3 regions of the Kribbella sp. NPDC104740 genome follow, and region 1 is predicted to be linked to each of the others. Evidence: riboswitches for the same ligand, from Rfam matches in the RefSeq annotation. Region 1 holds a riboswitch; each other region holds the start of a gene.
The links. A riboswitch is a leader RNA that binds a small molecule or an ion and turns the genes downstream of it on or off. The one in region 1 is predicted to bind glycine.
Positions count from the first base shown of each region.

Region 2: it holds a riboswitch for glycine, as region 1 does, so the genes downstream of both, ACZ6Z4_RS18605 (L-serine ammonia-lyase) here and gcvT (glycine cleavage system aminomethyltransferase GcvT) in region 1, are expected to answer to the same signal.
Region 3: it holds a riboswitch for glycine, as region 1 does, so the genes downstream of both, gcvP (aminomethyl-transferring glycine dehydrogenase) here and gcvT (glycine cleavage system aminomethyltransferase GcvT) in region 1, are expected to answer to the same signal.

Region 1 covers NZ_JBVJNV010000001.1:1,816,768-1,823,864, reverse strand. The annotation lists gene ACZ6Z4_RS08605 (hypothetical protein) at 1-120, opposite strand, end outside; gene ACZ6Z4_RS08600 (Hsp20/alpha crystallin family protein) at 151-588, opposite strand; gene ACZ6Z4_RS08595 (hypothetical protein) at 776-964, shown strand; gene glyA (serine hydroxymethyltransferase) at 961-2,247, opposite strand; gene gcvH (glycine cleavage system protein GcvH) at 2,244-2,624, opposite strand; gene gcvT (glycine cleavage system aminomethyltransferase GcvT) at 2,633-3,733, opposite strand; glycine riboswitch at 3,778-3,871, opposite strand; glycine riboswitch at 3,872-3,964, opposite strand; gene ACZ6Z4_RS08575 (mandelate racemase/muconate lactonizing enzyme family protein) at 4,048-5,094, opposite strand; gene ACZ6Z4_RS08570 (carboxymuconolactone decarboxylase family protein) at 5,258-5,731, shown strand; gene ACZ6Z4_RS08565 (GNAT family N-acetyltransferase) at 5,763-6,299, opposite strand; gene ACZ6Z4_RS08560 (winged helix-turn-helix transcriptional regulator) at 6,355-6,846, shown strand; gene ACZ6Z4_RS08555 (ABC transporter permease) at 6,868-7,097, opposite strand, start outside.
Region 2 covers NZ_JBVJNV010000003.1:527,672-534,768, forward strand. The annotation lists gene ACZ6Z4_RS18590 (SDR family NAD(P)-dependent oxidoreductase) at 1-628, shown strand, start outside; gene ACZ6Z4_RS18595 (hypothetical protein) at 662-1,258, opposite strand; gene ACZ6Z4_RS18600 (alpha/beta fold hydrolase) at 1,356-2,042, shown strand; gene ACZ6Z4_RS18605 (L-serine ammonia-lyase) at 2,004-3,377, opposite strand; glycine riboswitch at 3,456-3,548, opposite strand; gene ACZ6Z4_RS18610 (DUF3817 domain-containing protein) at 3,620-3,952, opposite strand; gene ACZ6Z4_RS18615 (alpha/beta hydrolase) at 4,048-5,556, shown strand; gene ACZ6Z4_RS18620 (TetR/AcrR family transcriptional regulator) at 5,493-6,128, opposite strand; gene ACZ6Z4_RS18625 (FAD-binding protein) at 6,166-7,097, opposite strand, start outside.
Region 3 covers NZ_JBVJNV010000006.1:180,475-187,571, reverse strand. The annotation lists gene gcvP (aminomethyl-transferring glycine dehydrogenase) at 1-2,354, opposite strand, end outside; glycine riboswitch at 2,431-2,519, opposite strand; gene ACZ6Z4_RS28935 (MerR family transcriptional regulator) at 2,541-3,158, opposite strand; gene ACZ6Z4_RS28930 (bifunctional nuclease family protein) at 3,372-3,866, opposite strand; gene ftsR (transcriptional regulator FtsR) at 3,914-4,549, opposite strand; gene ACZ6Z4_RS28920 (FHA domain-containing protein) at 4,581-5,105, opposite strand; gene gcvH (glycine cleavage system protein GcvH) at 5,242-5,625, opposite strand; gene ACZ6Z4_RS28910 (DUF881 domain-containing protein) at 5,650-6,594, opposite strand; gene ACZ6Z4_RS28905 (small basic family protein) at 6,597-6,929, opposite strand; gene ACZ6Z4_RS28900 (DUF881 domain-containing protein) at 6,926-7,097, opposite strand, start outside.

The sequences.
Region 1 (7,097 bases):
CCGAAGAGCCCGGATCCGCTCCAGCGCGGCCAGCAGCTCCGCCCGGTCGGCGGCGTCGCCTCTCCGCTCGATCGCCGCACTCACGAACGCGAGCGCCGCCGCCGTACCGTCCTGCTCCATCGGTTCTCCCACCTCGCAGCGGTCACCTGGTCAGGTGCCGAGCTCCTGCCGCTCGTTGCCTGCGGCATCGATCTGGATCTTCCGCGGCTTCGCCCGGGCCGCCACCGGGATCCGCACGGTCAGCACGCCGTTGTCGTAGGCCGCCGCGATCCCGTCCGCGTCCAGCCCGTCGCCGAGGAACAGCTGCCGCGAGAACACCCCGAGCGGCCGCTCCGCCACCTGCATCTCGACCCCGTCGGCCACCGCCGCCGGCCGGCGCTCGGCCCGTACGGTCAGCACGTTCCGCTCGACGTCGAGGTCGATCGCGTCCGCCGCGACGCCGGGCAGGTCGAACAGCACGACGTACTGGTCGCCGGAACGGTAGGCGTCCATCGGCATCGGGTTCGGCCGGGTCCACGTCCCCGGCGCCCCGCTCACCTGCTGGGCCAGTCGGTCGAGCTCGCGGAACGGGTCGGTGCGCATCAACATCGTTTCCCACCTCCACAGATCGTTGTCCGGTCTGTCAACACGCAGCACCGTTCTAACATGTCATCGGAAAGCTGACAAGATCCTCGTCATCCATCCGCTGACGGTTTCCGCATGCCCGCGGGTACCGGTCAGCTGGTCCGTCTTGCAGCAGGCGGGTTCTCGGGGGGCGCACCGGAAGGACACGACGATGACCGTCGGCGGCGTCGACACCTACTACGACTACGACGAGCAGCAGTGGAAGCACCGCAAGCTCGGCGGTGGACCGGTACGGCGGAAGCCGGTCTGCCCGCTTCCGAAGACGATTCCGGCGGAGATCCCCCGGGAGGAGGCGGCCGACCAGCGGGTAGCCACCGAGCCGCCGCCCCGGAGGTTCTAGGCGTACAGCGGGTGAGCAGCAGCCAGTACGCCGACCCGGCGCTGCAGGTCTGACAGGTCGGCCTCCGCGTCGGCGGTCAGCGCCTCGGCGATGATGTCGGCCACCTCGGCGAACGCCTGCTCGCCGAAGCCGCGGGTCGCCAGCGCCGGCGTACCGATCCGCAGACCCGACGTGACCATCGGCGGCCGCGGGTCGAACGGGACGGCGTTGCGGTTGACGGTGATGTCGATCGAGGCCAGCCGGTCCTCGGCTTGCTGACCGTCGAGCGTGCAGTCGCGCAGGTCGACCAGGACCAGGTGGACGTCGGTCCCGCCGGAGACCACTGAGATGCCGTGCTTGGCGACGTCGGGCTGAACCAGCCGCTCGGCGAGGATCCGTGCGCCGGCGAGGACGCGTTCCTGGCGCTCGCGGAACTCCTCCGAGGCGGCGATCTTGAACGCGACCGCCTTGCCCGCGATCACGTGCTCGAGCGGCCCGCCCTGCTGGCCGGGGAACACCGCCGAGTTGATCTTCTTGGCCAGGTCGGCGTCGTTGGTCAGGATGATCCCGCCGCGCGGGCCCGCCAGCGTCTTGTGCGTGGTCGACGTCGTCACGTGGGCGTGCGGCACCGGCGACGGGTGCAGCCCGGCCGCGACCAGCCCGGCGAAGTGCGCCATGTCGACCATCAGGTACGCACCGACCGCGTCGGCGATCCGGCGGAACTCGGCGAAGTCCAACTGCCGGGCGTACGCCGACCAGCCGGCCACGATCAGCTTCGGCTGGTGCTCGTGGGCCAGCCGCTCGACCTCGGCCATGTCGACGCGGTGGTCGTCGGCGTTCACCTGGTACGGGATCACGTCGTACAGGCGGCCGGAGAAGTTGATCTTCATCCCGTGCGTCAGGTGGCCGCCGTGCGCCAGGTTCAGGCCCATGATCGTGTCGCCGGGCCGGATCAGCGCGTGCATCACCGACGCGTTCGCCTGCGCACCGGAGTGCGGCTGCACGTTCGCGTACGCCGCCCCGAACAGCGCCTTGACCCGGTCGATCGCGAGCTGCTCGATCACGTCGACGTGCTCGCAGCCGCCGTAGTACCGGCGGCCCGGGTAGCCCTCGGCGTACTTGTTGGTGAGCACCGAGCCCTGGGCCTGCATCACCGCGGCCGCGGTGTGGTTCTCCGAGGCGATCATCTCCAGGCCGTCGCGCTGCCGGGTCAGCTCGTCGGCGATCTTCACCGCGATCTCCGGGTCGAGGTCGGCCAGGTCCGCGTTCAGGCTCGGGGCGACGACCTGCTGGAAGGCGCTCACAGCTCACCACCGTGCTTGGCCGCGTAGTCCTCGGCCGACAGCAGCGGGCCGTCGGCGGTGGCGTTCACCTTGAACAGCCAGACGCCGTACGGGTCCTCGTTGATCGCGGCCGGGTCGTCGGCGACCGCGGGGTTGACCTCGACGATCTCGCCGGTCACCGGCGAGTACAGGTCGGAGACGGACTTGGTGGACTCCACCTCGCCGCAGCTGTCCCCCGCGGTCACGCTCGCGCCGACCTCGGGCAGCTCGACGTAGACGATGTCGCCGAGCGCGTCGGTGGCGATCGCGGAGATGCCGACGGCAACGACGCCGGCGTCCTCACGGGCCACCCACTCGTGCTCGTCGGAGTACTGCAGGCCGGCCTTGACGGTGGGCATCTCGGTCCTCACTTCTGGCGCTGGTAGAAGGGCAGGGTGGTCACTTCGAACGGCTCGGGCGTCCCGCGCAGGTCGACGTGCAGTGCGGTGCCCGGCTCGGCGTGCTCGACGTCGACGTAGGCCAGAGCGACCGGTACGCCGAGCGTCGGGCTCGGCTGCCCGGAGGTGATCTCGCCGACCACGACACCGTCCTTGAGCACCGGGTAGTGGCTGCGCGGCGCGCGCCGGCCGGCGCCGGTCAGGCCGACGAGCTTCCGGGCCGATCCCGTTTCCTTGCGCTGGGCAAGGGCGTCCCGGCCGACGAAGTCCTTGCTGAGCGCAACGACACCGCCGAGCCCGGCGGCGTACGGGTCGCCGTCGCGCGACAGTTCGTTGCCGTACAGCGGCATCCCGGCCTCGAGCCGCAGCGAGTCGCGCGCGGCCAGACCGCACGGGGTCAGCTCGCCATCCTCGGCGACGGCCTCGATCGCCTGCCAGACCTCGGCGGCGTCGTCGTTGCCGACGAAGATCTCGAACCCGTCCTCGCCGGTGTAGCCGGTGCGCGCGACCGGGAGGTTGCGGTCGGCAAGCGTCACCTCGACGGCGGCGTAGTACCTGAGCTCGGTGAGGAGCTGCTGCTGGTCAGCCGGGACCAGGCGGAGCAGGATCGCCTCCGCCTTCGGGCCCTGGACGGCGATCAGCGACGTCCGCGCCGAGGCGTCGTCGACGGTGACGGCGAAGTCCTTCGCACGCTCGGCGAGCGCCGCGACGACGGTCTCGGCGTTGCCCGCGTTCGGGACGACCAGGAACGCGTCCGGACGCCGGTAGGTGATCAGGTCGTCGATCACGCCGCCGTCCTCGGCGCAGATCAGCGAGTACTTCGCCTTCCCCTGCGCCATCGCGGAGATCTTGCCGACCAGCGCGTGGTCAAGGAACGCCGCGGCGTCCGGGCCGGTCACCCAGACCTCACCCATGTGGGACAGGTCGAAGAGCCCGGCGGACCGGCGTACGGCGTGGTGCTCGGCGAGCTCGGAGCGGTACTTGAGCGGCATCTGCCAGCCGCCGAAGTCGGTGAAGCTCGCGCCGAGGCGCTCGTGCTGGGCGCGCAGCGCCGTGTACTTGTCGGGCATGGGAACTCCAGAATCCGGGTGGCAGGCGCCACGCGATCAGGGTTCCTCCCCGCTCTGTATCGGACCTGAGAGTTTCCGCGCCGGGACCTGCGCTTGCACCGTCGGTGAGCCGGACGACCGGCTGCTTTCCAGAGTTGCCTGACCGCGGCGGTACGGGGGCCTGAGAGATTCCCGGGGAGGGTTTGCTCCTACGGCACCTGCACGGCGGCAGGATTCTCCCGCCGCGGATCATCAGCGTGTTCAGTTGTCGCTGGCACCCTAAGCGGGCCGCCACCGGGCGCGCAAGGCGGCCGCGTACCGGCGGCGCGTTCGGGTCAGGGCAGCTGCAGACCGAAACCAGGCCGGTCGGGGACGGTGAGGTTGCCGTCCGCCCACGCGTACGCGCTGGTGTCGAGGCCGACCGTCTCGCCGGGCACGCCCTCGACCGTCGGGACGTTGCCGAGGCCCGCGGCCAGCTGTGCGGCGTACAGGGTCTTGAGTGGGAGCCCCCACGCGTGCGGCGACGCCTGGCAGCTCACCCGGGGCATCACCTGGCGCCAGCTGGTCAGCCCGAAGCTGACCACGTCCATCAGCAGGACGTCGATGTCCCCACGGTCGGCGATCTCGAGCAGCGGCTCCAGGTCGGGATTCGACTCGCCCTCCGCGATCAGCGTTCCCGAGCCGTTCAGATGCTTCTTCAGGCGTGCGAGATCAGCCGCGTCGTCGAGGAACGGCTCCTCGACCCAGTACAGCTCGCAGTCCGCGACCGCCTTCAAGTACTCGAGGAAGCCGTCGCAGTCGTACCCGTCGTTCGCATCCACCAGAATCCGGTGCTCCGGGTACGCCGAACGCACGGCCCGCGTCACCTCGATGTCCCGCGCGTCACCTTCGGCCCGGGACATCCACCGGTTCCCGCGCCCGATCTTCAGCTTGAACGCCCGGTACCCCGCGGCGTCGTCGGCCGCGCAGTGCGCCAGCACCTCGTCGACACCGCCCGGGCCGTCGAGATCCGCGAAGTAGATCGCGCCGTCGTAGCAGGCGACCGTCGTACTGCCTCTGGATCCCAGCATCGCGTGCACCGGCAGATCGAGGATCTGCCCCGCGAGATCGTGCAGCGCGAAGTCCAGCCCCCGCAACGACTCGTCCCGTACGCCGCTCGCGGGGTCGATCAGCTCCCCGACCGACTTCCCGATGACGTCGGGCACCGGACCGGCTTTGAGGCCCCACCCGGTCTTTCCGGTGTCGGTCCGCAGGACCACGACCTCGTCGACGGGACCGTCCCCGTGACTCCCCAACCGGGCGTTCCGGCCGATCGTCCGCGGGTAGCGGGACCGGATCGTGCTGACCTCGACGCTGCTGACGAAATGGTGGTCCAGAGACATCTGCACTCCCAACGGCGGCTTTCCCCGAGTCTGCTGCGCCGCCGGACCGCGCAAACCTCGGCACCGTGAGCGAGACGTGGGTCACACCAGCTCGTTGTCACAACCCCCGGGGTGACGTCTGTCAAAGGGGTGACAACAGACGAACGTTCTGAGGAGACCCGTGATGGACGCCCGCATCGATCTGCACAGCAACCCGCTCGCCGGTCAGGTCCTGAAGTACATCAACTCGGCCGGGCACGCGGTCGGGAAGTCGAGCCTGCCGATGGCGACGCAGGAGTTGGTGAAGCTGCGTGCCAGCCAGATCAACGGCTGCGGTTTTTGCACCGACATGCACTTCAAGGACGCCGTCGCCGCCGGTGAGACCGCGCAGCGGCTGAACCTGGTCGCGGCCTGGCGGGAGGCGACGGTGTTCACCGAGCCCGAGCGCGCCGCGCTCGAACTGGCCGAGGAGGGCACCCGGATCGCCGACGCGGCGGGTGGGGTGTCCGACGCGGCGTGGGCCAACGCCGCGAAGCACTACAGCGAGGACGAACTGGTGGCGCTGGTCTCGATCATCGCGATCATCAACACCTACAACCGGATCAACGTGATGGTCCAGCAGCCGGCCGGCGCGTACGAGCCGGGCATGTTCGGCTGATCACGCCGGGATCGTGGTGTGTTTCGGCTGATCACGCCGGGATGGTGAAGTTGATCAGGCCCCCGTCGCGTTCGGCGGGGGCCTGCGGCCAGCGGCGGCGGATCAGCCGCAGCGTGCGGTCGTTCGCCGTACTGACGACGAGCAGGAGCTGACGAGCGCCGGCCGCGCTTGCCCGGGCGCCGACGAGATTCAGCAGCCGAGTGCCGAGGCCGCGGCCCTGGTAGGGGTCGTCGACAATGGCGGCGAGCTCGGCCGTCGGTACGCCGGTGGCGCCGTGCGCCCAGGCCCACATCGCGTGGGCGACCAGACGATCGTTGCTCTCGGCAACCCAGGACTCCCCGGTCGAGCTGAGCATCGGGTCGACGACCGCCGGGCGCGGTGGATGGCCGACCGCGGTCTGGAAGCGGAAGTACAGGCTCAGCTCGGACATCTGGTCGAGCATCGCGGACAACCGCGCGCGATCACCCGGGCCGGTCGGACGGAGCAGCACACCAGGCTCCCCCGGCCCATCCAGCTGCACTACGCCGTCCGCCGGGACCCGCTCACGGAGCACCTGAGTCTGATTCACAGATTCAGGGTGGCTTGGGTTGGCTGAGTCTGTCAAGTGGACTTATCGTGGTCGCATGACCGAGCCGGAGACGATGCCCGAGGCGCTGCGCTGGTCGACCGCGAACTGCACGATCTCGCGCACGATGGAGATCCTCGGCGAGAAATGGACCTTCCACGTCCTGCGCGAGGTGTTCGTCGGGCTGCGCCGCTTCGAGGACATCCGGACCCGCACCGACATCCCCCGCCAGGTGCTCACCGACCGCCTCGCCCGCCTGATCGACCGCGGCCTGCTGCGTCGCGTCCCGTACCGGCTGCCGGGCCAGCGCGAGCGGTACGAGTACCGGCTCACGCAGGCCGGGCTCGACCTGTACCCCGTGATGGTCGCGCTGGTGCAGTGGGGCGACGAGCACCTCCCGCTCGACGACGGCCCGCCGCTGGTCGCCCGGCACCGCGGCTGCGGAGAGGAGGTCACGGTGACGATGCAGTGCGCGGCCGGGCATGCGCCGGAGCCGCGCGAGGTCGCGTTCACCCCTGGGCCGTCGGCGCAGCCCCGCATCGCCGACTGACCGCCCGCGCCGCGCGGAAGCTCACGCGATCCGCTGCAGCGCGCGCTCACGCCGTACGGCAACCGACGAACCCGACTCCCGCCGCGCCATCCGGCGCAACAGCACCGGCGCCACCAGCAACCCGGCCACGCCCCACAGACCAAGCACTCCCACGGTCTCCAAGTGCCGCCAGGACTCCCCGATCTCCACCGCCACCGTTGCATCAGGCAACAAAGCCGCCCGGGTCCCCAGTCCCAGCCAGTAGATCGGCG
Region 2 (7,097 bases), on a different contig from region 1:
CCCCGGGAAGGGGCGCCGGGCTGCTGAGGAGCTGGGCGCGCGGACCGTCCAGCTCGACGTGACCGACCCGGCGTCGATCCGCGCCGCGGCCGGGCAGATCGAGGCCGAGGAGGGGCGGCTCGACGTCCTGGTGAACAACGCGGGCATCCCCGGGCACCTGAACAGCGCCGGGATCCCGGGGCATCCGTCGACCGCCCGGGAGGTGACGGCGGAGACGCTCCGGACGGTCTTCGAGACGAACGTGTTCGGCGCCGCGCAGGTGCTGCACGAGTTCCTGCCGCTGCTCGGTGCGAGCGATAACCCGGTGGTCGTGAACGTGAGCAGCGGGCTCGGGTCGATCACCGGAGTCCCGTTCGAGGGCGAGTCGCCGGTCGAGTCGTGGATCCCGGCACCGGGCTACGCGGCGTCGAAGGCGGCGCTGAACATGCTGACCGCGCAGTTCGCCTACCTGCTGCCGGAGCTGCGGATCAACACGGTCGACCCCGGCTACACCGCGACCGACTTCAACGGGCACCGCGGGACGCAGACCGTCGAGGAGGGCGCGGCGATCATCGTCCGGGCGGCGACGGTCGGGAAGGACGGGCCGACCGGCAAGTACCTGAGCGCACAGGGCCCGGTCGCCTGGTAGCCGAGCGCCGGTCTGGGGGCGGCGAGCGGCGAGCTACGGGACCAGTTCGTCCAGCCAGCCGAACAGCCGGTCGGCGAGGTTCGGGTCCGGCTCGGGATCTCCGTCCGGCGGGTCGGACGGCGTCTCGGTCGGCGTCGGCGACGGCGACGGCGTGTCCGACGGCGTACCGGAGGTCGGCTCGACCGTCGGCGTCGGGGTCGGTACGACCGGTGGCCGCGCGGTGATCGTCGGCAGCGGCCGCCGATTCGGGTCCTCGGCCGGGACCGTCGTCGGCGCGCCCGGGGTCGGGCGGCCGGCGTGGGTGCCGCTCGGGTCCTCGCGCTGGACGTCGCCGCGGCCGACGCCCCACGGCTCGGTGGAGGGCGCGAGCGTAGGCGTGACGACCGGGCTGCGCGGGTCGCCGTCGACGTACGGGTAGCGCTGGTCGGCCGGGTCCACGGCCGGGAGGCCTGCGACCGGGTTGACCGCGTCGGGGTCCCCGCCACCGGGCAGCGGTAGCAGGCCGGCGACGGCCAGGGCGGCGTACAGGCCGATGGGCAGGGCGATGCAGGCGGCGGTACGGCGGGCCCTCTTGCTCCTCAGCGGGGTCCGGCGCGGTGCTGCCTGTTCTTCCTCGGAGAACAGACTCACAGTTCCGGCACAGTAGCGGGTGTTCACACGTTTCAAACAGGTCTTGGAACGATCTTCACCCTTTTTGTCATCTGTCCGGCAGGGAAGACTGCCCGGCATGACAATCCTGCTGCTGCACGGCCTCGGCGCGACCCGCCGGGTCTGGGACGGCTGGCCGACCACTTCCGCCCACTCCCCCGACCTCCCCGGCCACGGCACCGCCGGCCCGCTCGACAGCTACAGCTTCGAGTCGATCACCGCCGCCGTCGCCCAGAACCTGCCCGACCTCAGCACCGTGATCGGCCACTCGCTGGGCGGTGTGATCGCCCTCGAGCTGGCCAGCGGCCGGTACGGCGTCCGCGTGGACCGCGTGATCGCCCTCGGCGTCAAGGTCACCTGGTCGGACGAGGACCTGGCCCGGACCGCGGCACTCGCCGCCAAGCCGGTCACCTGGTTCGACACCCGCGACGCCGCCGCCGAGCGCTACCTGAAGATCTCCGGTCTCCAGGGCCTGGTCGACCCCGCGAGCGACGCCGTCGACCACGGGCTGCGCGAGCAGGACGGCCGCTGGCGGCTCGCGCTCGATCCCCGCGCGTTCGGCGTCGGCGCCCCGAACATGGCCCGCCTGCTCCGCGACGCGCAGGCGGACGTCGTACTGGCTCGGGGTGAGCTGGACCCGATGAACACCGACGCCGAGCTGTCAGCGCTGCACGACCAGGTCGTCACGCTGCCCAGCGCCGGTCACAACGCCCACGTGGGGAACCCGTCAGCACTCGATCACGTTGACGGCCAGGCCGCCTCGTGACGTCTCCTTGTACTTGATCTTCATGTCGGCGCCGGTCTCGCGCATCGTCTTGATCACCTTGTCCAGCGTGACCACGTGCACCCCGTCCCCGTGCATCGCCATCCGGGCCGCGTTGATCGCCTTCACCGAGGCCATCGCGTTCCGCTCGATGCACGGGATCTGGACCAGCCCGCCGACCGGGTCGCAGGTCAGGCCGAGGTTGTGCTCCATCGCGATCTCGGCCGCGTTCTCGACCTGCTCCGGCGTACCGCCGAGCACCTCGCACAACCCGGCGGCGGCCATCGAGCAGGCCGACCCGACCTCGCCCTGGCAGCCGACCTCGGCGCCGGAGATCGACGCGTTCTCCTTGTAGAGCACGCCGATCGCGCCGGCGGCGAGCAGGAACCGGACGGCGCCGTCGTCGGACGAGCCCGGGACGAACCGCCGGTAGTAGTGCAGGACAGCGGGAATGATGCCCGCGGCACCGTTCGTCGGCGCGGTGACGATCCGGCCGCCGGAGGCGTTCTGCTCGTTCACCGCGAGCGCGAACAGGTTCACCCAGTCCATCACCTTGAGCGGGTCGACCGACCACTTGTCGCTGCTCAGCTTCTGGTGCAGCGCGTGCGCGCGGCGCGGGACCTTGAGGCCGCCGGGCAGCACGCCCTCGGTCTCGCAGCCCTCGTCGACGCAGTCCTGCATCACCTGCCAGATGTGCAGCAGGCCGGATCGGATCTCCGGCTCGGTGCGCCAGGCCAGCTCGTTGTGCAGCATCACCTCGCTGATCGCGAGACCGGACTCGCGGCACCGGTCGAGCAGCTCGGCGCCGGTCAGGAACGGGTACTTCAGCGGCGTCCGGTCCGGCACGATCCGGTCGCCGGCGGCCGCGTCCTCGTCGACGACGAACCCGCCGCCGACCGAGTAGTAGGTGCGTTCCCGCAGTACGGCGCCGTCGGCCGAGCGCGCGACGAAGGTCATCCCGTTCGGGTGGTAGGGCAGCGCCTTGCGGCGGTGCATCACCAGCTGGGTGTTCTCGTCGAACGCGATCTCCTGCCGGCCGGCCAGCCGGATCCGCCCGGCCGCGCGGATCCCCGCGACCCGGTCCTCGACCGAGCCGGTGTCGACGGTCTCGGGGTCCTCGCCCTCGAGACCGAGCAGGACCGCCTTGTTGCTGCCGTGCCCGTGCCCGGTCGCGCCGAGCGAGCCGAACAGCTGCGACTCGACGGCCGTGGTCCGGTCGAGCAGCCCGTCGGCCTCGAGGCCGAGGGCGAAGGTGCGGGCGGCGCGCATCGGTCCCACGGTGTGGGAGCTCGACGGGCCGATCCCGATACTGAACAGGTCGAAAACGCTGATCGCCATCTGGAGGTTCCTTCCGGTCTTCGTTGACCGATCGGTGTGCCTCCCCGCTCTGTTGGGCGTGCTGCCTTCCAGAGGTGCCTCGCCCGTGCGGTGAGGGTGCCTGAGAGATTCTTGGGGAGAGTTGCTCCTACGGCGCCCAGGTCGGGCCTGGGTCTCTCCCGCACGGGTTCATACGGCGGGTGCTGCTGACGATCGCGACGGTACGGCGGCCCGGCCGTACTCGTCAATCCGGCCGGGCGCGGTCAGCCCAGGCGGTCGGTCCGGGCCGCCCACAGCTCGAAGAACCAGGTGAACAGCGGGGGAACGCTTGCCGCCAGCGCCAGCAGCGTGGTCGGCCAGCTCCAGCGCAGCGGCTTGCGGACGACCGCGACGGTCAGCACGTAGGCGACGAAGATGCCGCCGTGGATCGGCCCGAAGACCTGGACGCCGATCTCGTTGTCGGACAGCACGTACTTGAACAGCATCCCGATCAGCAGCCCGGTCCACGAGATCGCCTCGGCGATCGCCACCACCCGGAACCAGGTCGCATGCTTGGAACCAGCCGGCGCGTCCACGGCTGCAACAGTCTCGGTCATCAGACCAGTGACCCTAACAAGCAGCTCCAACCCCGGGGTCGGCTCGGGGGCGCTGCCGGATGCCGGTCAGGGTCCGGGCGGCCAAGGATCGAAGCGTGAAGAGACAAAGTGTTTGGTGTGCCGCCCTGGCCGTCGTTCTGGCCACGCTGACCGTCCCCGCCACTGCCGCTGCCCCGGCCGCCGAGCCGGCCGCGGAGCCGCCCGTCCAGCTAGCCGCCTCGCGTCCGTTGAGCTGGTCGGCCTGCGCGCCCGAGCCGGGCGACACACCGGAGGAGATCGCCCTGCTCCCCGGCTCCGAGTGCGCGACGCTCACCGTCCCGATCGACTGGAACCATCCGTCCGCAGGCACCTTCGAGCTCGCGGTCGCCCGCCGGAAGGCCCAGCAGCAGCGAGTCGGCGTACTGGTGTTCGGACCGGGCGGACCCGGCGACTCCGGCGTCGACCGGATCCGGACCGGGATGAGCCGCTTCAGCCGGCAGCTCGAGGACCGCTTCGACATCGTCAGCTTCGACCCGCGCGGTGTCGCCCGGAGCAACGCCGTGAAGTGCTCGGCCGCGCTGGTCGCCCGCCAGCCGTCGCCGATCCTCCAGAGCCAGCAGGACTTCGACGACACCATCACCTACAACCGCGAGCTCGCAGCAGACTGCCGGAAGAACACCGGCCCGGTCTACGACCACCTCGACATGCTGCAGACCGTCCGCGACGTCGACGCGATCCGGGCCGCACTGGGCGAGTCCCGGATCTCCTTCCACGGCAGCTCGTACGGGACGCTGCTCGGCCAGCAGTACGCCGAGCGCTACCCGCGGCGGGTCCGCGCGCTCGTGCTGGAGAGCGTGTTCGACCACGGGCCCGCGTCCACCGGCGAGTTCCTCGACGAGCAGGCATGGGCCGGGCAGGACTCGTTCGACGAGTTCGTGAAGTGGTGTACGACGGCGACGACCTGCTCCCTGCACGGCCAGGACATCCACGTCCTGTGGGATCGACTGATCGCCAGAGCCGATCGTGGTGACCTGCCGGACCCACAGCGCCCGGCGTACCCGATCAACGCGTTCCAGCTGAGCTTCGTGACGTTCCGGACGTTCTACGGACCCGACTGGGCCCGACTGGCCGACCTGCTCGACAAGCTGGACCAGAGCCCGCCGCCGACCGCCGTACCGCCGGTCCCGACCGGACTGACCAGCTTCGCGTTCGTGACGTTCTGCCACGACTTCGACCTGCCGGTCCGCGACTACCGCGAGTACGCCGGCCACCTGCGGCGACTCGCGCGGGACAACGAGGACCTGCGCTACCCCGGACAGCTGCTGGCCGTGGCGACCTGCCTGGGTTTGCCGAAGGCAACCAATCCGCAGCGCACTCCGCAGCGGCAGGACCTGCGGACACCGGCGCTTCTGGTCAACAGCCTGCACGATCCGGCGACCGGCTACAACGGTGCGAAGAGCGTGGCCCGCCAGTTCGGGCGGGACGGCGTACTGCTGACCTACCGCGGCTGGGGCCACGGCAGCTACACCACCAGCCCCTGTGTCGAGCGGGCGGTCGACCGCTACCTGGTGACGCTGGCCTTGCCGGCGCGCGGCTCCGCGTGTCCGAGCATCCCGCCGAGCTGACCGAGCAGCACCTCGCGGAACGTGGCCGGGTCCGGCGCCGGCTGGCGCAGGGCCCGGCTGACGATCGCACCGGTCAGCGCGGTCAGCAGGAAGTCGGTCACGTCGGCCGGGCGGTAGGTGTCGCTGAACGAGCCCTCGACCACGCCCTCGGTGACCGCTGCCAGGAACGGCGTCCGGTAGCGGGCGAGCACCTCGTGGCTGTGCGCGCGCAGCTCGTCGTCACGCATCGCCGCCCGCCAGAACTCGACCAGCAGCTGCTGCGTACTGGTCGGGTTCTCCAGACTGCGGTCCGTCATCGCGACCAGCCGCCGCCACGGGTCAGGCTCGGCCGAGGCGACCGCCTCCAGCGCCTCGACCTCCCGGTCGGTGGCCAGGCCGAGCGCCTCGACGACCATGTCCTCGCGGGAGCCGAAGTAGTTCTGCAGCGTGCTGATCGCGACTCCGCTGACCGCGGACACGTCGGCGAACCGCGTGCCTTCGTACCCACGGTCGGCGAGCACGGTCGCGACCGCCTCCAGGACGGCCGTCCGTTTCGCACCACCTGCTCGACGTCTGCGCTGCGGCTCTGGCATGGCGACACCTTATGGCCAGGCCGCCGCGGGCCCGCCGCTAGCCGAGGGGCGGGATGTTGTGGTTGAAGCGGAACACGTTGGCCGGGTCGTACTTCGTCTTGACCTCTTGCAGCCGCCGGTACGTCGCTTCGTCGTACGCCGTGCGCACGGCGTCCACCGACGCGTCGGCCGGGGACAGGTACCCCGGGTGCCGCCGGCCGGTCGCCAGCCGGTCGATCAGCTCGCGCCCGGCGTCGCGCTGCGCCTCGACCTGGTCGGGTGCGACCGCGGTCAGCGCGAAGACCGCGAACCCGATGTCCCGGCGGACCGCGTTCGGCACCCGCGGCGCCCGACCGAGCGCACCGCCGAGGTGGCTCAGGTTGACCATCGTGATCGCGGTCTCGGCGTCCGGCCCGACGACGTCGAGGACCGCGTCGACGGTGTCCGCGCTCAGCTCGTCCAGGACCGCGAAGTGCTCGACCGCGGCGCCCGGTTCGGTCGGGTCGTTGGTGATCCCGGCGATCTCGGCGGCGGGCATCGGCGCGACGGTGTCCATCAGCACTGGCGCCGCGGCGCGCAGCGGGGCGACCAGGGCGGCGCCGGCGTCCGGCGTACCGACGTACGCGAGCCGGACCGAGACGGTGAGCTTGCCGCGCATCATCTCGGGGACGAACGGCAGGTCCGGGGCGCGCAGCAGCAGCACCGACGAGGTGACCTCGTCCGGCGCGGTCGCGGTGAACCGCCGGTACGCCGTCAGCACGTCGCGCGCGTCGGCCCCGGCGTACAGGAGGGCGCCGGCGTACAGGTCGGTGATCGGGAACAGGTCGAACTCGATCGCGGTGACGACGCCGAAATTGCCCTTGCCGCCGCACAGGGCGAAGAACAGGTCCGGCTCGCTGGTCGCGTCGACCGTGCGCAGCTCGGCGTCGGCGGTGACCAGCTCGATCCGACGGACGTGGTCGGCGGCGTAGCCGAGCATCCGGGCCATCG
Region 3 (7,097 bases), on a different contig from region 1:
TTCGCGGTCAGCACCGCGGCCTTGGTCGCCGACGTCAGGCCCTCGGCGCCCATCATCCTGATGTAGGCCCAGGAGATCGCCAGCACACCGGCCGAGCCGAACGGCGCCGCCGAGATCGGGCCGACACCGGACTCCGGACCGGCCTGGTCGAGCAGCGGGTGGTTCGGCAGGTACGGCGCCAGGTGCGCCGCGACCGCGACCGGACCGACGCCCGGGCCGCCACCACCGTGCGGGATGCAGAAGGTCTTGTGCAGGTTCAGGTGCGAGACGTCGCCGCCGAACTCGCCGGGCTTGGCCAGGCCGAGCAGGGCGTTCAGGTTCGCGCCGTCGACGTACACCTGACCGCCGTTGTCGTGGACGATCCGGCAGACCTCGGTGACGCTCTCCTCGTACACGCCGTGCGTGGACGGGTAGGTGATCATGATCGCGGCCAGCTTGTCGGCGTGCTCAGAAGCCTTGCTGCGCAGGTCGTCCAGGTCGATGGTGCCGTCGTCGTTGCCCTTGACAACCACGACCTTCATCCCGGCCATCACCGCGGAGGCGGCGTTGGTGCCGTGCGCGCTGGACGGGATGAGGCAGACGTTGCGGTCCTCGTTGCGCTGATTCGATTCCTTCTGGGCCCGGTGGTACCCGCGGATCGCCAGCAGGCCGGCCAGCTCGCCCTGCGAGCCGGCGTTCGGCTGGATCGAGACCTTGGCGTACCCGGTGACCTCGGCCAGCCAGCGCTCCAGCTGACCGATCAGCGTCACGTACCCGGCGGCGTCCTCGATCGGCGCGAACGGGTGCAGGTCGGCGAACTCGGGCCAGGTGACCGCTTCCATCTCGGTGGTCGCGTTCAGCTTCATCGTGCAGGAGCCGAGCGGAATCATGCCGCGGTCGAGCGCGTAGTCGTAGTCCGACAGCTTGCGCAGGTAGCGCAGCATCGCGGTCTCGGACCGGTGCGTGTTGAAGACCGGGTGGGTCAGGTAGTCCGACGTCCGGGCCACGGCCTCGGACAGGTTCCCGCCGCCGAGCGCGGCGTCGTACCGGACGCCGAACGAGCGGCAGACCCGGCCGAGCGCGGCGGCGTCGGTCTTCTCGTCGCAGGAGATCCCGACGTGGTCGGCGTCGACCAGGCGCAGCCAGATCCCGTTCTGCCGGGCGGTGTCGACGACGTCGGCGGCGCGACCGGGGACGCGGGCCAGGACGGTGTCGAAGAACTGCTCGTGCACGACCTCGACGCCACCGGCGCGCAGCGAGGCGGCCAGGCTGTCGGCGTTCGCGTGCACGCGCTCGGCGATCGCCTTCAGTCCGTCCGGGCCGTGGTAGACGGCGTACATGGACGCGACGACGGCGAGCAGGACCTGAGCCGTACAGATGTTGGACGTCGCCTTCTCGCGACGGATGTGCTGCTCACGGGTCTGCAGGGCCAGCCGGTACGCCGGCGCGCCGTCGGCATCGACCGAGACGCCGACGAGGCGACCGGGCAACGACCGCTCGAGACCGGCCCGGACCGACATGAAGCCGGCGTGCGGACCGCCGTAGAACAAGGGGACTCCGAAGCGCTGCGAGGACCCGACGACGATGTCGGCGCCGGCCTCACCCGGTGCCTCCAGCAACGTCAGCGCGAGCAGGTCGGAGGCGACGGCAACCAGCGTCTCGCGCTCGTGCGCCGCCGTGACCAGCGGCTTCAGGTCGCGGACGACGCCGCCGGAGCCCGGGTACTGGACCAGGAAACCGAAGAAGTCACCCTCGGGCAGACCGCGAGTGGTGTCGGCGACGACGACCTCGATGCCGAGCGCCTCGGCGCGGGTCTCGACCACCGCGATCGTCTGCGCGAAGCAGTCGGCGTCGACCAGGAAGCGGTTGCTCTTGGCCCCTCCAGCCGACGACCGCCGGTTCGACCGGTGCGCCAGCGTCATCGCCTCGGCGGCCGCGGTGCCCTCGTCGAGCAGCGACGCGTTCGCGGTCGGCAGGCCGGTCAGGTCCGACACGACGGTCTGGAAGTTCAGCAGCGCCTCCAGCCGGCCCTGCGAGATCTCCGGCTGGTACGGCGTGTACGCCGTGTACCAGGCCGGGTTCTCGACCAGGCGGCGGACGATCACCGACGGGGTGAAGGTTCCGTAGTAGCCCTGGCCGATCATCGAGGTGGCGACGTTGTTGCGGCCGGCCAGCCGGCGGAGCTCGGTCAGCGCGTCGACCTCGGAGGCCGGCTCGGGCAGCCGGAGCGGCTCGGCCGAGCGGATCGAGGCCGGGACCGCGGCGTCGACCAGCGCGTCGACGTCGGCGTAGCCGAGGGTCTGCACCATCCGGGCCACCTCGTCGGCCCGCGGACCGATGTGGCGGTCGGCGAAGGTTGCTGAGATTTCAGTCATCAAGAGGCTCCGTTGCTGGCTGTCGCTTCCGGTGGCCTCCCCCTCTGTCACGCACGGCAGCACGCTTCAGAGTCGCCTGACGCACCCGGTCCATGGGCCTGAGAGGTTCCGGGGAGGAATTGCCCCTTCGGCGCCCGTCGTACGGGTCTCTCCCGAGTGCGGTGAACAGCTAGAGAGCAGCGTACCTCAGCCGGTCATCCGGGCGCGGCGACGGGCAGCGAGCTCGTCGTTCGCGTGCGGGCCGGACTCCTCGTCGTGGCCGTCGGCGCGCTCGGTCGGCAGCTCCGACAACGAGCCCTCGACCTCCCGCCAGACGCCACCGAGCGCGATCCCGAAGACCCCCTGGCCGCCGGCCAGCAGGTCGATCACCTCGTCCGGCGAGGTGCACATGTAGACCGAGGCGCCGTCGCTCATCAGCGTGATCTGGGTCAGGTCGTCGATGCCGCGCTTGCTCAGGTGGGCGATCGCGGTGCGGATCTGCTGCAGCGAGATGCCGGCGTCGAGCAGGCGCTTGATCACCTTGAGCAGCAGCACGTCGCGGAAGCCGTACAACCGCTGGGTGCCGGAGCCGGTGGCCGGGCGGACCGACGGCGAGACCAGGCCGGTACGGGCCCAGTAGTCGAGCTGACGGTACGTGATCCCCGCGGCGGCGCAGGCGGTCGGGCCACGGAAGCCGACATCCTCCGGCATCGGGCGCAGGTCGTCGTCGAAGAGCAGGCCTTGCACCCCCGCTGCGGCGGCCGCGTCGGCGCGTGCTTCGGACGCCTGCTGCGCCGTCAGATCAGTGTCGCCGGTGCGTGTCACGCCTGAGCCTCCCTGGGTACCGACTGGAACGGACTACATCCGTGGAGTTACAACTCCTCACAACTCCTTCAAGGTAAGCCGCCGACTTGACCCGGTCAACGACAACCGCTCCGAGCCGAAAGCGTGTCGCGACTCCGGGCCGAATTGTTACCAACCCGGCCTTGTACCAGAGACACCAAATTTGCGGGTCCCGGTGAAGGCTCGAGCGCGGCCTCAGGACTTGTCGAAGTCCTCCGGGGAGACCTGGTCGAGGAACTCGCGGAAGCGCTCCACTTCCTCTTCCTCCTCCACCTCGTCGGCCTCGTCGTTCTCACTCTCCGGGACCGGTACGCCGGCCTCGGCGAGGATCTCCTCGCTGCAGAACACCGGCGTGCCGGTGCGCAGCGCGAGCGCGATCGAGTCCGACGGGCGGGCGGAGATCTCGGTCTTGTCGTCGAAGACCAGGATCGCCTCGAACACCCCGTCGGTCAGGTTCACGATCCGGACCTGGGTCAGGGTGTGACCCAGGACACGGATCACCTCGGCGAAGATGTCGTGGGTGAGCGGCCGCGGCGGCTCCATCCCCTGCTGCGCGAACGCGATCGCGCTGGCCTCGGCCGCACCGATCCAGATCGGCAGGTACCGCTCACCGCCGACCTCCCGGAGCAGCACGATCGGCTGACTCGAGGGCATCTCGACCCGGACTCCGATTACGTCGACTTCGCGCACACCCTCAGCCTACTCCGCGACGCCGACACAAGCTGGCCGACGTACGGTCAACGGCTGAGCCGCGACCTGACGAGTGCGGCGTGCAACCGTACGGCGAGCGCAGCCAGCTCCTGCGTCTTGTCGTCCCGGCGAGGCCCGGCGACCTGTTCGATGAGCCCGACCTCGCGGTCGGCCGCCGTCCGGAACGGGCGCAGGTGCCGCGGCTCCACGCCGTACCGGCCGAACTCGGCGGCCGCCTTCGCGACCAGGATCGCGTCGCCGTCGTAGTGGTTGCCGCGAGCCACCACCAGCTGGTGGCTCTCCAACTGCTCCAGCAACTCAGCCGAGATCCCGGCCGCGACGCGCAGCTCCTCACGCGTCAGCTTCAACTCGGTGCGGTCGGCACCGAAGTCCTCCGCCACCGGCAGACCCGCAGGCTCGACCGCCGCAGGTGCCGCCGGACGACCACCGGGTGTCGGCCGCAGCCCGCGGTCCATGGCGCCGAGGTGTTCCTTGATCACCTTCAGCGGCAGGTACTGGTCGCGCTGCGCGGTCAGGACGTAGCGCAGCCGCTCGATGTCGGCCGCGCTGAACTTGCGGTACCCGGACGCGGTCCGGGCCGGCGTCACCAGTCCCTCGGCCTCGAGGAAGCGGAGCTTGGAGATGGTGACGTCGGCGAACTCGGCCTGCAGGACCTGCAGCACCGCTCCGATGCTGCTTCCTCCGGCGTCAGCCTCAGGCCTGGCCACTGGCGTAGTAGACGAGCCGGTACTTGCCGATCTGGACCTCGTCACCGTTGTTCAGCGCGACCTCGTCGATCCGGTCGCGGTTCACGTAGGTGCCGTTCAGGCTGCCGACGTCGCGGACCTTGACCCCGGCCGGGTCGCGGCGGAACTCCGCGTGCCGGCGCGAGACGGTGACGTCGTCGAGGAAGATGTCGCTGTCGGGGTGCCGGCCGGCGGTGACCACGTCGACGTCGAGCAGGAACCGGCTGCCCGCGTTCGGGCCGCGCTGGACGATCAGCAGCGCCGACCCGGCCGGGAGCGCGCCGACGGCGGCCTCGTCCTCGGCGGTCAGTCCCTCACCGGCCAGCTCGATCCGCTCGGTGTCGGGCTCGGCGCTGATCGGGGTCAGCATCGCGGTGTCGGTGACGCCGGGGGCGGGCACCGGACGGTCCGCGCCAGGGAGCATCGTTCCGCACTGCGAGCAGAACCTGCTGCCCTCGGAGTTCTCGTGCCCGCACTGGTTGCAGAACGGCATGCTGTGATCCTCCCGATCGCCGGCGGTCCGGCGACGTTGTCGTAGATCCCCGTGATGACTGTCGTGGTGCAAGTGTGGACTGCGCCCTCAACCCTCGACCGGCGGTTGAGGCCGCAAACCTATCAGTCCTGGTGCGTCAGGACGGGTCGAGCTGGCCCTTGTAGGTGTCGGCGTCCATCAGGGCCGCCACCTCCTCGTCGTCGTCGACGCGGATGTCGAGCAGCCAGCCCTCGCCGTACGGGTCGGTGTTGACCAGGTCGGGCTGGTCGGCCAGCGCCTCGTTGACGGCGGTGACGGTGCCGTTGACCGGGGCGAACAGGTCGCTGACGGACTTGGTCGACTCCAGCTCGCCGCAGGCGTCACCGGCCCGTACGACGGCCCCGACCTCGGGCAGCTGGACGTAGACGATGTCACCGAGCGCGTCCTGGGCGAAGTCGGTGATACCGACCCGCACCGGGCCTTCCTCGCCGGCCTTCACCCACTCGTGCTCGGCCGTGTACTTCAGGTCTTCGGGGTACACCTCGGGTCCTCTTTCGCTCAGGATCTACTTGGTCGGGCTGGGGGCCGGGCGAGCGTAGCGATGCTCCTCCGGCGCGTGCAAGGCGCTGACGGTCAGCTGCCGCAGCTCGGTCACCTCGGCGGTGCCACCGATCTGCGGACCGGTCACCTCGCTGACCAGGCCGCCGGGGAAGTTGGCCGCCTCGGCCAGGTTGTGGGACTCGCCGATCGCCTCGATCACGTACGGCGAAACCAGCTTCTCGCCGTCCACCCGGACACCGGGCGCGTCGTCGGTCAGGTCGGTGCTGGCCACCACCCGGACCTGGCCGTTGATCTGGATCGCCTCGGCACCGGCGTCGCGCAGTTCCTCGATCGCGTCCAGCAGGTTGCCGGACGTCATTTTGCCGTCGGGGTCGTTCAGCGTGATCCGGACACCAGGCCCCTGTGCGGGCAGCGTCCCGGCCAGGATGCTGAGCGTGCGGACCTGCTGCTCGGCCTGCTCGCGCGCGGTCTGGGCCTTGTCGGCACTGGAGGACAGCGTGTTCTTGCGCTCCTCCAGCTCGGTGATCTCGCTCTCCAGCCGGCGGTTGTTCTGGTTGAGGCCGTCGAGGATCGCGATCAGGTCCTCGCGGCGGGCGTTCTGGTAGCCGTCGTCGGCGCGGTTGACGCGGACCTGGACGACCGCCGTACAGGCCACCAGCGCCAGGACGACGGCCACGATCGCCTGACCGCGGGACGGCTTGAAGCCGGCCTTCAACCGGCGCAGCGCCAGGTTCGGGCCCTTGACCCGCGGCTGCGGCATCGGCGTCGGGGCAACCGGGTGCGCCGGCTCGGCCGGCGGCGTCTCCCGGGCCGGCTCCGGCTCCGCGCCGCGCCGCGACTCGGCGGTCCGGCGGTGCTCGGCGCGGTGGTGCGCCTCGCGGCCACTGGCCGGCTTGGCCGGGCCGTCGGGCGGCGGCGTGCTCTCGGGCGGTCGCTGGTCGTCGCTCATCGTCAGGCCCGGAAGACGTGCCGGCGGATCGCGGCCATGTTGGTGAAGATCCGGATGCCGAGCACGACCACGACGCCGGTGGACAGCTGCGAGCCGACGCCGAGCTGGTCACCGAGGTAGACGATCAGGGCCGCGATCAGCACGTTCGACACGAACGAGACGACGAACACCTTGTCGTCGAAGATCCCGTCCAGGAACGCGCGGAGCGCGCCGAAGACCGCGTCCAGCGCGGCGACGACGGCGATCGGCAGGTACGGCTGGGCCCAGTCGGGCACGTCGGGCGCGACCAGCAGGCCGATCACGACGCCGATCACCAGGCCGAGCACGGCGATCATTTCGGTCCCACCTTCGCGTACCGCAGCGCGATGGTGGCATCGGCTGGCACCAGCAAGGAGTCCTCCGTCGTGGTCGTCATCCGGACATCGAAGTTGCTCACCAGGTACTGCACCCACTGGCCGCCCGAGCTCTGCGCGAACCGGGCCGGCAGCGTGTTGGTGTCGCCG